Regions from separate parts of the Peribacillus sp. NPDC006672 genome, predicted to be linked through region 3. Evidence: riboswitches for the same ligand, from Rfam matches in the RefSeq annotation. Region 3 holds a riboswitch; each other region holds the start of a gene.

Region 1 (3,168 bases), on a different contig from region 3:
ATCCCCCTACCTCGGATGGAAAAGCAAGAGCAAGTTGAACGGAAGTTACCACATAGGTTCCTAAATCTCCAAAAGCAGCTGCCAAGAAAACGGCAAGAGAAAAAGACCACCCCAATTTAGTTGCGCCCTTGAAGACAAAGTAAGCAATGAACGGTCCGCATACAGCCATGGAAAATGCATTGGCACCTAATGTCGTCAATCCTCCGTGAGCCAGTAATACAGCTTGAAATAACAGAACGATGGAACCCACGACACTCATGGCCAATGGTCCGAATAATATGGAACCCAAACCAACTCCTGTAGGGTGTGAAGAACTTCCCGTAACGGAAGGAATCTTCAGGGCCGATAATATGAATACAAATGCTCCAGATAGGCCGAGTATCATTTTTGTTTCCGGGTTTTCCTTTACTTTGGACCTGATGGACCGGTAACCCAAGATTAAAAATGGAAGGGTAATGGCCCACCAGAATATGGCCCATTCAATCGGTAAAAATCCCTCCATAATATGCATGGCCATAACTCGTTTTGGTACAAGAAGCAGTAAAACGACAAAATAAAGAATTTTCCAATTGGCTTTTTTCATTCTTTCTCCTTTCAGCACTTTTAATTTTTTTGAACAAGGCTTTTGAAGAAAAGCGGCGCACAACATAAAAAGCACTTCTCTAAAAAGAAAGAAGTGCGTAATGAACAGGAATTCCTCAGCATAAACCAACCACGGGCTATTCTGCCTGATCCGCACACCCATCCTCGTAGGTTGAAACAGTTTCACGCTTCATGGCAGGTCTCCTGGCTTTGGTTCATCATCCCATTACATCCTTCCCATCTCATTTGACAGTGGATTAACCTTAAGGCAATAGGACTTCCCTTTACAGTGGCGGGACCGCTCCGGATTTTCACCGGCTTCCCTTTTAAGCTGAATTTCCGAGAAATTCAACACCATAAAACTTATGTAATTATTTTGAAAAATCTCGTTTAGTTTATCATAAAGAAATAAATCCAGCTACACTCTCTTTTTTTTTGGGGGGACTAATAACGCAGAGAAGCGAGGCGTGGAGCTGGATTTACCCTATTAAACTTTTCTAAACAGTCGGAATAAACTTTGAATTTTGCTAAAGTTGTTATATGATAGATAAAGTTAGCTAGAAATGTATAATAAAACCAAATATTTCATTTTAAAAGTGCTCTTGTGTGAATTATCAAGAGATAATAGGGAAATCGGTGAAAATCCGATGCAGCCCCCGCTACTGTAAACGCTGATGAAATTGTCGATGACCACTGGCTTAATGCCGGGAAGGGACAAAGTAAAATGAAGCGTAAGCCAGGAAACCTGCTTTTGAAATTGTATGATACTTTTCGGAGGGAAAGGTAGAAGGACTATGACGATTTTGGGAGATTCAGCATATTTGCTGAGGGCTCCTCATTCATATAGTTTTTTTAAAACCTTAACTCTTATGTTAAGGTTTTTTATTTTGCCTTTTCCCTGAACTCAGGAGGAAGAAGATGACTACTTGGAACTTGAAGGGTACAAATACGCATCTGTTGATTTGCAATGGCAGCAGTTGCATGAAAAAAGGCGGGGAAGAAGTAACCCAAGCGATTCGCGATGAAATTACTTCAAAGGGAATGGATATGAAAATCCATACAACCAGGACACGCTGTAACGGAAGATGTAAGGACGCCTGCGTTGTGATTGCGTATCCCCAAGGGAAATGGTTTCGGGTGGATACCCCTGATTACGGTCGGAAGATTGTAAATAATATTGATGATGGGGAGTTTGTGCCCCAGATGATCTACCAATTCAGTGATGGGGAAATGACCCCTAATCCAGATTTTCCTGCTCATACGGGTATTTCAAAGAACAAATCGTAAAAGGAGATGTCTTAATGAGTACTAACGGTAAATTATTCGTCGTCGGCTTTGGGCCAGGGAATTTTGAACACATTACCAAACGCGCTGTCGAAGCCCTTCAAGAAAGTGACTACATCATTGGTTATAAAACCTATGTTGAACTCATTCAGGGACTGCTTACAGATCAAACGATTATTAGTACGGGAATGACTGAAGAGGTATCACGTGCTCAGGAAGCAGTGAAACAAGCGGAGCTGGGAAAGAAAGTGGCTGTAATTTCCAGTGGTGATGCCGGAGTTTACGGGATGGCAGGGTTGGTTTATGAAGTATTGATTGAAAAGGGGTGGAAAGAAGATACTGGAGTGGGCATTGAAGTCATCCCTGGTATTTCTGCAATCAACTCTTGTGCGTCTTTACTTGGGGCACCTGTCATGCACGATTCGTGTACCATCAGCCTCAGTGATCATTTAACGCCTTGGGAACTTATTGCTAAAAGGGTTGAAGCAGCTGCGATGGCAGACTTTGTCATTGCACTTTATAACCCGCGTAGCGGCAGGCGGACTAGGCAAATTGTTGAAACACAGAACATTCTCCTTCGCTACCGTTCGCCCGATACACCTGTAGGGTTGGTGAAAAGTGCATATCGCGATAGGCAGGATATTATCATAACCAATTTGAAAGATATGTTGAATCACGATATTGGAATGTTGACCACCGTCATTATTGGTAACTCATCCACCTTTTTATATGATGATAAAATCATCACACCAAGAGGCTATCAGAGGAAATATACTTTGAATTCGGAAAAGCAACCATTGAAGCCGCATCAACGTCTGCAAAAAGAAGCGGAACCGTGGGCATTAGATCAAGAAACGGCATCTATGCAGGAAGCGTACACCGAGTCGACTGGCGGAGTTGGATTGCTTACAAAAGCCCCAGAAAAAAAGCGCACTTCTTTTGAAGTGGCAATGGAAGCACTCATAAAAGTTAAGGGTCAAACAGTCCAGCAATCAATTACGCCAGCTGTTCAGCAAAAAATTGAGTCGGTATTCGAGCTTGCCGTTAGCCCAGGTGTGGCGAACAAGCAATTTACTCCCAAACAAATGATGACACTTGCAGAAGTTGTTGGAGAGAAAGGAACGATGGAATACACGCCAAATCATAAAATCGTTTTAAAGATTCCTACAACAGATCCAGAGGTTATTACTGGAAAATTGCAATCAGCAAACTTTTTATTATCACCAATTGGGGATGTACTGACATTAAAAGCCTGTGATTTCTGTGATGGTGAAAAAGCGGAATCCATTCCTTATGCGGATG
Region 2 (3,168 bases), on a different contig from region 3:
CTTTTTCAGTTAAGTCAAAAGAAAAACCCTGCTATAAAACGGCTTTAACCGCACTATAACAGGGTTTATAAACTTTAGCGTCCCAGATAGGAATCGAACCTACGACCTACAGCTTAGGAGGCTGTCGCTCTATCCTGCTGAGCTACTGGGACATATAAAAAAGTCGACGACTTATTTATTATATTTCTTATAGGCAAACTTTTCAAGTTAATAGCAATAATTATTATAAAAAAAATCATCTAGCCGTATAGGGGGAACCCAGCGCTTGTGTTTCCTTACCTTTCATTAAATGGAATACTTTATTATTTCCTGGTTTTCTGGTACTATTATGCTAGAAAAAATTAGGAGAATGATAGTGGGGAATAATAAAGTTTTATGGATGGTGACGCTGCTGGGGATTTTAATTTTACCAGCATGCTCACAAGGGATTTTAGAGGGTATAGGCACAAAGACGGCTGCGCCGATCACGGAAGATAACATTGAAGTGGCTGCAGCAGCGGAGAATGACACTGGGCAGGATTCGGAGGAAGAATTATATCCTGAACGAATCGATACGAGAAACTGGATAATAGCTGAGTCCGCGGTACAGCTTCCAATATTGATGTATCATAGCATTTCTGAAGGCAATAATCTTCGGGTACCAAAAGAGGAATTCCGATTGCAAATGGCTTGGCTTCGGGAAAATGGTTACTATACATTATCCCCTGAAGAAGCATTCCTCGTTTTAACCGAAAATCGGATGCCAAGTGAGAAGTGTGTCTGGCTTACTTTTGATGATGGCTATACAGATAACTACACGGACGCTTTCCCTATACTAAAAGAATATGATATGAAAGCGACTGTCTTCATGATCGGGAAGTCCATCGATAAAGGTCATCACCTGACTGAAAAGCAAATGGTTGAGATGAGAGGGAATGGGATTTCAATCGAAAGTCATACGATTAACCATTTGGAGCTGAACCGCATGACGGCAGAGCAGCAAGAAGCGGAAATGGTCCAGTCAAAGGATCTGTTCGATCGTATCCTCCAACAGGAAACGACAGTGCTTTCCTATCCAGTTGGTCGTTATAATGAAGAGAGTCTCAGGCTTTCAGAAGAGGCTGGCTATAAGATGGCCGTCACTACTGAACCTGGAGGAGCTTCAAGGGACCAAGGGATGTATGCCCTGCATCGAGTTCGGATTTCACCCGGATTATCAGTCGGTGGGTTCGCGTCGCTGATAGAAAATGCTTCAAATCATTGAAGATGGACGGTGCATTTCGAACTTGTTCAGAAAAATCATATAATAATCGATTCTTACATGGTGTATAATGAAGGCAGTGAAAATTATATACATATGAACGATTTGGTGTCTTAATGACTTAAAAGGGAAGCTGGTGAAATGCCAGCGCGGTCCCGCCACTGTATATGGGAGCTGACGGCTATGTACCACTGTATTGGGATATGGGAAGGTGCCGTTGACGATGACCATGAGCCAGGAGACCTGCCAAGATTCGTACACCTGTAACCTACGCGGATGGGAAGGTGTGTGGCAGACCCTAAGAGTCCGTAATTATATTGTTGCCATACAAGCATCTTCCGTTTAACGGGAGGTGCTTTTTGTTTTGGGGGCATCTTCCGAGATTATTAGGTGGGAAGAAATTAAATGAAAAGATTGTGGGGAATGAAAATGAAAAAGATTTTTGGTCTGATATTGTTGATGTTGCTTACTGCAGGCATGATGGTTGGCTGCAGTGACGCTACTGATGAAGGAAAAGAAAAGCAGCAAACGAATCATGCTCAACACAAAGCTTTCCCGATTACGATTAAAGATGCAACTGGGGGAAAAGTTACGATAGAACAAAAACCGAAGAAAATCGTGTCGTTGATACCAAGTAATACGGAAGTGGTCTTTGCACTTGGTTTGGGTAAAAAGGTCGTTGGTGTTTCCGACAATGATAATTATCCGGAAGAAACGAAAAAAATCGAAAAAGTTGGCGGAATGGAAATGAACACGGAGCTGATTGTCTCATTGAAGCCCGACCTTGTTCTTGCCCATGCATCAAGTGCCCATAATTCGAATGAGGGTTTAAAGCAGCTTAAGGATGCTGGAATAGATGTCCTTGTAGTCAATGATGCACAAAGCTTTGACCAAGTCTATGAGTCTATTGATATGATTGGGCAGGCAACGGGAGAACATGATAAGGCAAAAGAAATCGTTACGGATATGAAAATGAAGCTCAAGGATATTCAGGAAAAAGCCAAATCCGTTAAGGAAGCGGATAGGAAGACCGTTTTTGTTGAGGTTTCGCCATCACCGGAAATATTCACACCTGGAAAAAATACTTTCATGAATGAGATGCTTCATATTATTTCAGCGGATAATGCTGCTGCTGAATTGGACGGTTGGGCAAAAATTGATGAAGAGTCGATCATTGCTGCAAATCCTGATGTCATCATTACAACGTATGGTTATTATACGAAAGATCCAGTTAGTGAAGTGACGGGCCGAAAAGGATGGCAAGATGTAAATGCCGTTAAGAATGGCCAAGTCTTTGATGTCCATTCTGACTTGGTGACCCGTTCCGGTCCACGCTTAATAGAGGGAGTAGAGGAACTTGCCAAATCAGTCTATCCGAACCTATTTGACAACTAAATGGACGTTTGCTTATTTAATTGCGTTGTTATTTTTGTTAATTGCAATGACGATAGGCATTTCCTTTGGTTCGGTGCCAGTACCGATTCCCGTACTTATACAAATAATCGGCAAGGAGATTTTTCATTTACCGGTTTCTGCTGATTCTGATGTGATGCTTACGAATATCGTGATGAACATCCGCTTGCCGCGTGTGTTGCTTGCGGGTTTGGTTGGGTCATCACTTGCGATTGCGGGTGCGGCTTTTCAGGGACTGCTCCGGAACCCGCTCGCTGATCCTTACACATTAGGTATTTCATCTGGAGCATCGGTCGGCGCTGTATTGACAATATTCTTGAATATATCACTGCCATTCATCGGTTTATATACTCTTCCGGCATTGAGCATCTTATGCTCAGTGCTCACGATGCTCTGCGTACTGACTTTTGCAAAAAAAATGGATCGATCGATGAAAGTGGAAACGATCATTTTAACGGGAATCATTTTCAGCTCGTTTTTAAGTGCCTTCATTTCATTGATGATTGCGCTGACGG
Region 3 (3,168 bases):
TCATTTTTCAAACCTAGAAAGTACTTCATAATAAAAATATCCCGATCAACAGGTTCTAAGAGATCGATTAACTGAAGCAGTTCTTTTCTGTCTTCCAATATAATTAGTTCATCTTCTACAGATTTTTCTGAATCTACTTCTGTGTAACCTGACGTAAGCTCCATTTTCTTCATGGCTTTTCTGTAGTAATCAATCGCTTTAAACTTAGCGATCGCACAAATCCATTTTCTGAAATCTGTTTTATCCCCATGGAACTTTTTCGAATTGTTCCAGATTGAGAGAAAAATATCATTGATGCATTCTTCAATAATTCCGTCGTTCTTAAGGGGGGAGAGAATTTTATATGTGACCCCCTTGATTAATGGCAAATAGGTATCAACTATAAATTCCAATGCATCCTCTTTTTGGCGTTGCAGCCGCTCGATAAAATTTCTTTCGGTAGACTTCATGATCATGATTCCCCTTATTTTTTTGTAAAAGCTTTTACACCTTATACAACGTATGTAAAAAGATTTATTCTCAACTATTTGTGGAGTGGGTATGATGGGTTCATAGCATTTGGAATGATATGGTATTGAGAGTAGCACGATTTATCAGTTTGTTACAGTGTTATCCAAATGAAAGGTATGCTGACAGCAGTGAAAGATCAAAAAAATATTCTTTATCCATTTATCAGGAAGGATAAGCCCTTGGTTTTATTGAATGATAGGTATGGAAGATATCAGCTCTTATATGCTTAGCGTTTTTGGAAAGGGATGAAGGAATGATGGATATATACATTGATAGGCTTAATGAACAGGATGCACAAGAGTTATTTAAATTTGAGTGCAATAACAGAACATTTTTTGAACAAACGGTCCCAGGCCGGGGAGATGATTATTATAGCTTTGGAACGTTTGAAGTCAGGCATAAGGAATTATTAAAAGAACAAGAAGATGCAATATCTTCTTTTTATCTGATTAAGGATGGTTCAGGCACTATCGTCGGCAGGATTAATCTTGTGGATATCGACCCCATTAATGGTACGGCCCATGTCGGTTATAGAATTGGGGAGAAGTATACGCAAAGGGGAATAGCGAATAAAGCGTTAAAGCTTTTGGTTAATCTTGCGCCGGAATTGAATGTGACTCAAATACATGCCAAAACGACAAGCGACAATTTGGCCTCTCAAAAGGTTTTAGTGAAAAACGGTTTTGAACGGACTTCGATTAATGAGAAAATTAGTGCGGATACCGATCAAAAGCTAACATTCTACCATTATAGTAAGAACCTATAAATCCATATTCCTCTATTAATAGACGGCATTCCCATTTTTTAATTGAGAAAAGATGGGGAGTATACTATACTAACGTTGTATTAATGTTTGGGAAATTTTGCGAGGAATTCATATATTTGCCGCTGGGTGCCTTTGTGTGAACAAAGGGTAACAGGGAATCGGGTGTAAATCCCGAGTGGTCGCGCCACTGTAACCAAGGAGTTTTCTTTCAGGATGTCACTTGACAGTCAGTCAGGGAAGACGAAAGGAAATGTTGATCTGGAAGCCAGGAGACCTACCTAGTAGGCATCACCAATTTTTCCTTCGCTGAGAGGAGAGGTGTTCGAGAGAGAAAAGACGGACTTAGGTCCTTCCGTATTTTTTTTGCTTATACTCGTAACTCGATTCTTTGTTAAAAGGATGGGGTTTTTTTGTGTTGTTTTTTTGAAGGAGGAGTTCATCATTGGGAGAGTCATTGATTAGAAGCTCATTGAAAGAGAGCGGGGATGTGCTTGAAGAACCTCATTTTGAGAGAAAAGCCAAACGCAGGTTTCGTTTCCTGCTATTTTTCTTGCTGTGCATCCTTTTATTATCCGTTACATTCGCTGTTACCCTTGGGCCAGTTAAGATGTCAGCAATAACAGTGTGGAAGATTGCCTTAGGGCATCTGCCTTTTCTCGGTGATTCTTTGGAGGTGAATTGGAGTATCGCACAAGAGCGGATCATTTGGGATATCCGTCTGCCCCGTGTATTGCTCGGTGCGGTGGTAGGTGCAGGATTATCCGTAGTGGGTGTCGTCATCCAGGCATTGGTGCGCAATTCACTTGCAGATCCGTATATTCTGGGCATTTCATCTGGTTCCTCTGTTGCTGCAACCCTTGTCATTCTCTTTGGGGCGCTGCCTATATTCGGACAATATGCGTTATCATTCGGTGCCTTCCTGGGGGCCATGGCTGCGATGCTTTCCGTTTATTTATTGGCTCAAGTGGGAGGGAGAATCCAAACGACAAGGCTATTATTGGCAGGTGTAGCCATTTCGATGATCATGTCGGCTGTCACTAATTTCATTGTCACACTTGCACCAAGAGATTCAGGCATCCGTGAGGCGATGTTTTGGATGATGGGCAGTTTAGCAGGTGCAAAATGGGAATACATACCGATTCCAGCAGTTGTGGTGCTTGTGGTTTCCTTGTTCCTTATCGTACAATCCCGCTCCCTCAATATCTTATTGATGGGCGAAGAAGTCGCCGCGACGCTTGGAGTCAATATGGAAGCCTTCCGTAAAGTTCTGATCATCATTACGTCCCTTGTTACGGGGACCGTTGTGGCTGTAAGCGGTTCGATTGGGTTCATCGGTTTGGTCGTACCGCATTTATCCCGGCTATTGGTCGGGACAGACCATAAACGAGTTCTTTCATGCAGCATATTGATTGGCATGATCCTCGTCATTTGGTCAGATGTATGTGCCCGGCTAGTCCTGGCACCTCAAGAACTTCCGATTGGCGTTGTCACCGCACTGTGCGGAGGGCCATTCTTCATTTGGCTTTTGCGGCGAAGTTCATATTCATTTGGAGGTGGGGGCAAGTGAAATTAGCAATTGAAGAAGTGTCTTATTCAATTCTGGACACTCCTATCATTGAGGATATATCTCTACATATAAAAACTGGGCAGTTCGTCGGGCTGATCGGTCCGAATGGGAGCGGGAAATCCACTCTATTAAAAAATGTTTCCCGGATTGTGGAGCCGCATACGGGATCTGTTCATCTGGACGGTCGTGACCTTTACCGGCTTTCACCGAAACAAACAGCCCGGGAAATGGCGGTTGTCAGTCAAGAAACATCCCTGACCTTCGACTTTAGTGTACAAGAGATGGTTTGGATGGGACGGCATCCTCATAAGCGGTTATTTCAGGG
Region 4 (3,168 bases), on a different contig from region 3:
TTTGGCGTCAAGCCTGGTGCGGTCACCTTGAATTTGAAGTTTTTCTTTTCTTCGTAAAATTCAATTTCATACAAAGGATCAATTCCATCCGTTGAATTACCGATCTTAGCAGTCGATGAATTGGGGGCAATAGCCATTAAATATCCATTACGGGTACCGTGTTCCTGCACATTTGCTTTTAAATCCATCCATTTTTGATCTGTATAGTCACGAAGTTCGAAATATTCCCCTGTATGCCAATCTGATCCTTCGAAATATGGGTAGGATCCTTTTTCCTTGGCCAACTCGTTGGATGCTTTGATTGTTAAGTAAGCGATCTTTTCGTATAAAGCATCGGCATAGTGAACAGCCTCATCCGATTCCCAATAAATATTCTGAGTGGCAAGTAAATGATGCCATCCAAACGTTCCTAAACCAATTGCCCGGTAACGTTTGTTCGAGATGGATGCTTGCTTGACCGGAAGATTATTCACATCAATGACGTTATCCAGCATCCGGATCTGAATGGGAATTAACCTCTCCAAAACATCGCTGCTCACCGCACGGGGCAAGTTAATGGATGATAGGTTGCAGACAACGAAATCGCCGCTTTTACGGACCACAACGACATCTCCATCTTCTGTTTCATATTCATCCGTGATCGTCGAAGGGCTTAAGTTTTGAGCAATCTCCGTACAAAGGTTAGAACAATAAATCATGCCTTTATGTTTATTAGGATTCTTCCGGTTCACTTCATCGCGATAGAACATATATGGTACGCCTTCTTCTAATTGAGAAATCATGATGCTTTTCATGATGTCCATCGCATTGATTTTTTCAAAGCTATAGTTTGGAAGTGTACCATTTTCTGCGGCCTCGACAGCAAGTGCATAATGATTCCTGAAGCTTCCTTCGCCTTTCTTCTCGTCATAAAGATCTTCAAGTGAGAATCCAAGGGTTTGCTTGACGGTATGCGGATCGAAAAGATACCATTCTTTTCTGTCGCGTACAGCCTCCATGAACAAATCAGGAATACATACACCTGTAAAAATATCATGGGCTTTTAATCTGTCATCCCCGTTTTGCGTCTTCAAATCAAGGAAGCTCATGATATCTTTATGCCAGGCATCCAAGTAAATCGCGATGGCACCTTTACGTTGCCCCAATTGATCGACACTGACAGCTGTCTGGTTGAATAGTCGGATCCAGGGAGTAGTGCCGGAACTGTTTCCAGAGAAACCTCGGATATCAGAACCAAGCGAACGAATCTTACCAACGTAAAGACCTACACCGCCGCCGAATTTTGATACTTTTGCGGCATCGTAGTTAGATAGATAGATGCCGTCAATGGAATCTTCAATTGCGTCGATAAAACAAGAGCTTAACTGTCCATGCGTTTTACCTGCATTGGATAGAGTAGGCGTCGCAACAGTCATATAAAGGTTGGACATAGCCCAGTAAGCTTCTTTTATAAGTTGAAGGCGATGCTCCGTTTTTTCCATTCGCATGATTTCCATCGCGATGATCATGAAGCGCTCTTGAGGCAGTTCGTAGACCTTGTCTTTTTTGGGGCGGGCTAGGTAGCGATCGTTTAATAAGTAGATGCCTATGTAAGAAAATAATTTATCCTTTTCCGGGTCGATCACCGAACCCAATTCCTCAATTTCCGCTTTCGTATAAGAAGCTAGCAGTTCTGATTTATAAATGGGATAACGCTGGCCTTCTGAAAGTTGGGAGAGTTCCGTGATCAGTTCATAGAACGGGCCATAACTCATGCCTTCATAACCCCGATTGGCCTGTGCATCCCTATACATCGTATTCAATAGTTCTGCTGCAGCAACAAACGTCCAATCGGGAGCATCTATATCCACACTTTCAAGAGCGAGCTGAATCAGTTTTTTTGATGCCTGTTCATCGGTTGTGTCACTTTTGCGATCAAGCCATTTTATAAAACGCTTTTTGAACTTTTCCATATCGAGACGGCCTTCGAATTCCTTTGATAACATCTCAAGCTGGATTGAATTCGTTTCGGTGTCATTTTCGCTTATGGTAGAGTTATATGTTTGAGTCATTAATAATCCTCCTTGTAAACTTCCGTTAAAATAAAAAAACCGCCCAATGGATTGAGCGGATCAAACGATAGAATAAAAGAACCATGAAAAAATAGCCATTATACTATCGTTTCATCATCTCAATCCCCGAAGAATAAGAAACGTGAAAAAATCAAGGCAGGTCTCCTGACTCATGATCATCCTACTTTGAGTCCTTCCCATATAGAGAGCTATACAGTGGTTTCTCATTTCGTCACATTTACAGTTGCGGGGACAGTTCCGGGTTTACACCGGATTCCCTTTTCAGCCATCACTGGCACCTTGGATTATAAAATATTCTATATATAGTTATTATTGTTGTTTATGTAATCAATATCTAGTATTTCTGCTTATATTATCGTAAGCCATATACGATGATAATTCAACTAATATATTTGAAAAAAACCAACCCTTATCTATTGACAAAGTGAATGTAGAGGGATAGAGAATGAAAGATTTTATTGGGGAATGGGTAATTCGAGCACTGAATTTACGGGATTTTGTGTTAAAATAAAGTGTATAGTAATGGTGACTCTCCCTTATTGCGATAAGGGGATTCGCGGAAAAATATTTATGAAAAAGGAGATAAAATCTTGGAAAAAGTATTAGTTTTTGGACATAAAAACCCGGATACAGACACAATCTGTTCAGCAATCGCTTATGCAGATCTTAAAAAGCAGCTAGGAATCAACGCTGAACCAGTTCGTCTGGGTGAAGTGAATGGTGAAACTCAATATGCGTTGGACCAATTCAAATTCGAAGCTCCCCGCCTTGTGGAAAAAGTGGCAGGGGAAGCGGATGGCGTAATCCTGGTCGACCACAACGAACGCCAGCAAAGTGCAGAAGATATTGACCAAGTCCGTGTGCTGGAAGTTATCGACCATCACCGTATCGCTAACTTTGAAACAAGCGATCCTTTATATTACCGTGCGGAACCAGTTGGCTGTACGGCAACCATTTTAAATAAAATCTATAAAGAAAACGGCATTGAAGTCCCTAAAGCAATCGCCGGACTTATGCTATCTGCCATCATTTCCGATTCTTTATTGTTCAAATCCCCGACATGCACAGATCAAGACGTTGCAGCAGCTATGGAACT

What was found. Region 3 has a riboswitch for cobalamin ahead of ACQKKK_RS23515 (FecCD family ABC transporter permease). Riboswitches for the same ligand answer to the same signal wherever they lie in the genome.
Region 1: another riboswitch for cobalamin. It lies ahead of ACQKKK_RS13390 ((2Fe-2S) ferredoxin domain-containing protein); the one in region 3 lies ahead of ACQKKK_RS23515 (FecCD family ABC transporter permease).
Region 2: another riboswitch for cobalamin. It lies ahead of ACQKKK_RS05995 (ABC transporter substrate-binding protein); the one in region 3 lies ahead of ACQKKK_RS23515 (FecCD family ABC transporter permease).
Region 4: another riboswitch for cobalamin. It lies ahead of ACQKKK_RS05510 (ribonucleoside-diphosphate reductase subunit alpha); the one in region 3 lies ahead of ACQKKK_RS23515 (FecCD family ABC transporter permease).

The regions. Positions count from the first base shown of each region.
Region 1 covers NZ_JBNNOR010000007.1:139,551-142,718, reverse strand. The annotation lists gene ACQKKK_RS13395 (energy-coupling factor ABC transporter permease) at 1-583, opposite strand, end outside; cobalamin riboswitch at 760-956, opposite strand; cobalamin riboswitch at 1,160-1,349, shown strand; gene ACQKKK_RS13390 ((2Fe-2S) ferredoxin domain-containing protein) at 1,501-1,869, shown strand; gene cobJ (precorrin-3B C(17)-methyltransferase) at 1,884-3,168, shown strand, end outside.
Region 2 covers NZ_JBNNOR010000003.1:20,649-23,816, forward strand. The annotation lists tRNA gene ACQKKK_RS05985 (tRNA-Arg) at 79-152, opposite strand; gene ACQKKK_RS05990 (polysaccharide deacetylase family protein) at 350-1,243, shown strand; cobalamin riboswitch at 1,330-1,505, shown strand; gene ACQKKK_RS05995 (ABC transporter substrate-binding protein) at 1,664-2,635, shown strand; gene ACQKKK_RS06000 (FecCD family ABC transporter permease) at 2,598-3,168, shown strand, end outside.
Region 3 covers NZ_JBNNOR010000022.1:47,167-50,334, reverse strand. The annotation lists gene ACQKKK_RS23525 (sigma-70 family RNA polymerase sigma factor) at 1-449, opposite strand, end outside; gene ACQKKK_RS23520 (GNAT family N-acetyltransferase) at 764-1,276, shown strand; cobalamin riboswitch at 1,385-1,572, shown strand; gene ACQKKK_RS23515 (FecCD family ABC transporter permease) at 1,764-2,843, shown strand; gene ACQKKK_RS23510 (heme ABC transporter ATP-binding protein) at 2,840-3,168, shown strand, end outside.
Region 4 covers NZ_JBNNOR010000002.1:433,733-436,900, reverse strand. The annotation lists gene ACQKKK_RS05510 (ribonucleoside-diphosphate reductase subunit alpha) at 1-2,051, opposite strand, end outside; cobalamin riboswitch at 2,190-2,369, opposite strand; gene ACQKKK_RS05505 (manganese-dependent inorganic pyrophosphatase) at 2,663-3,168, shown strand, end outside.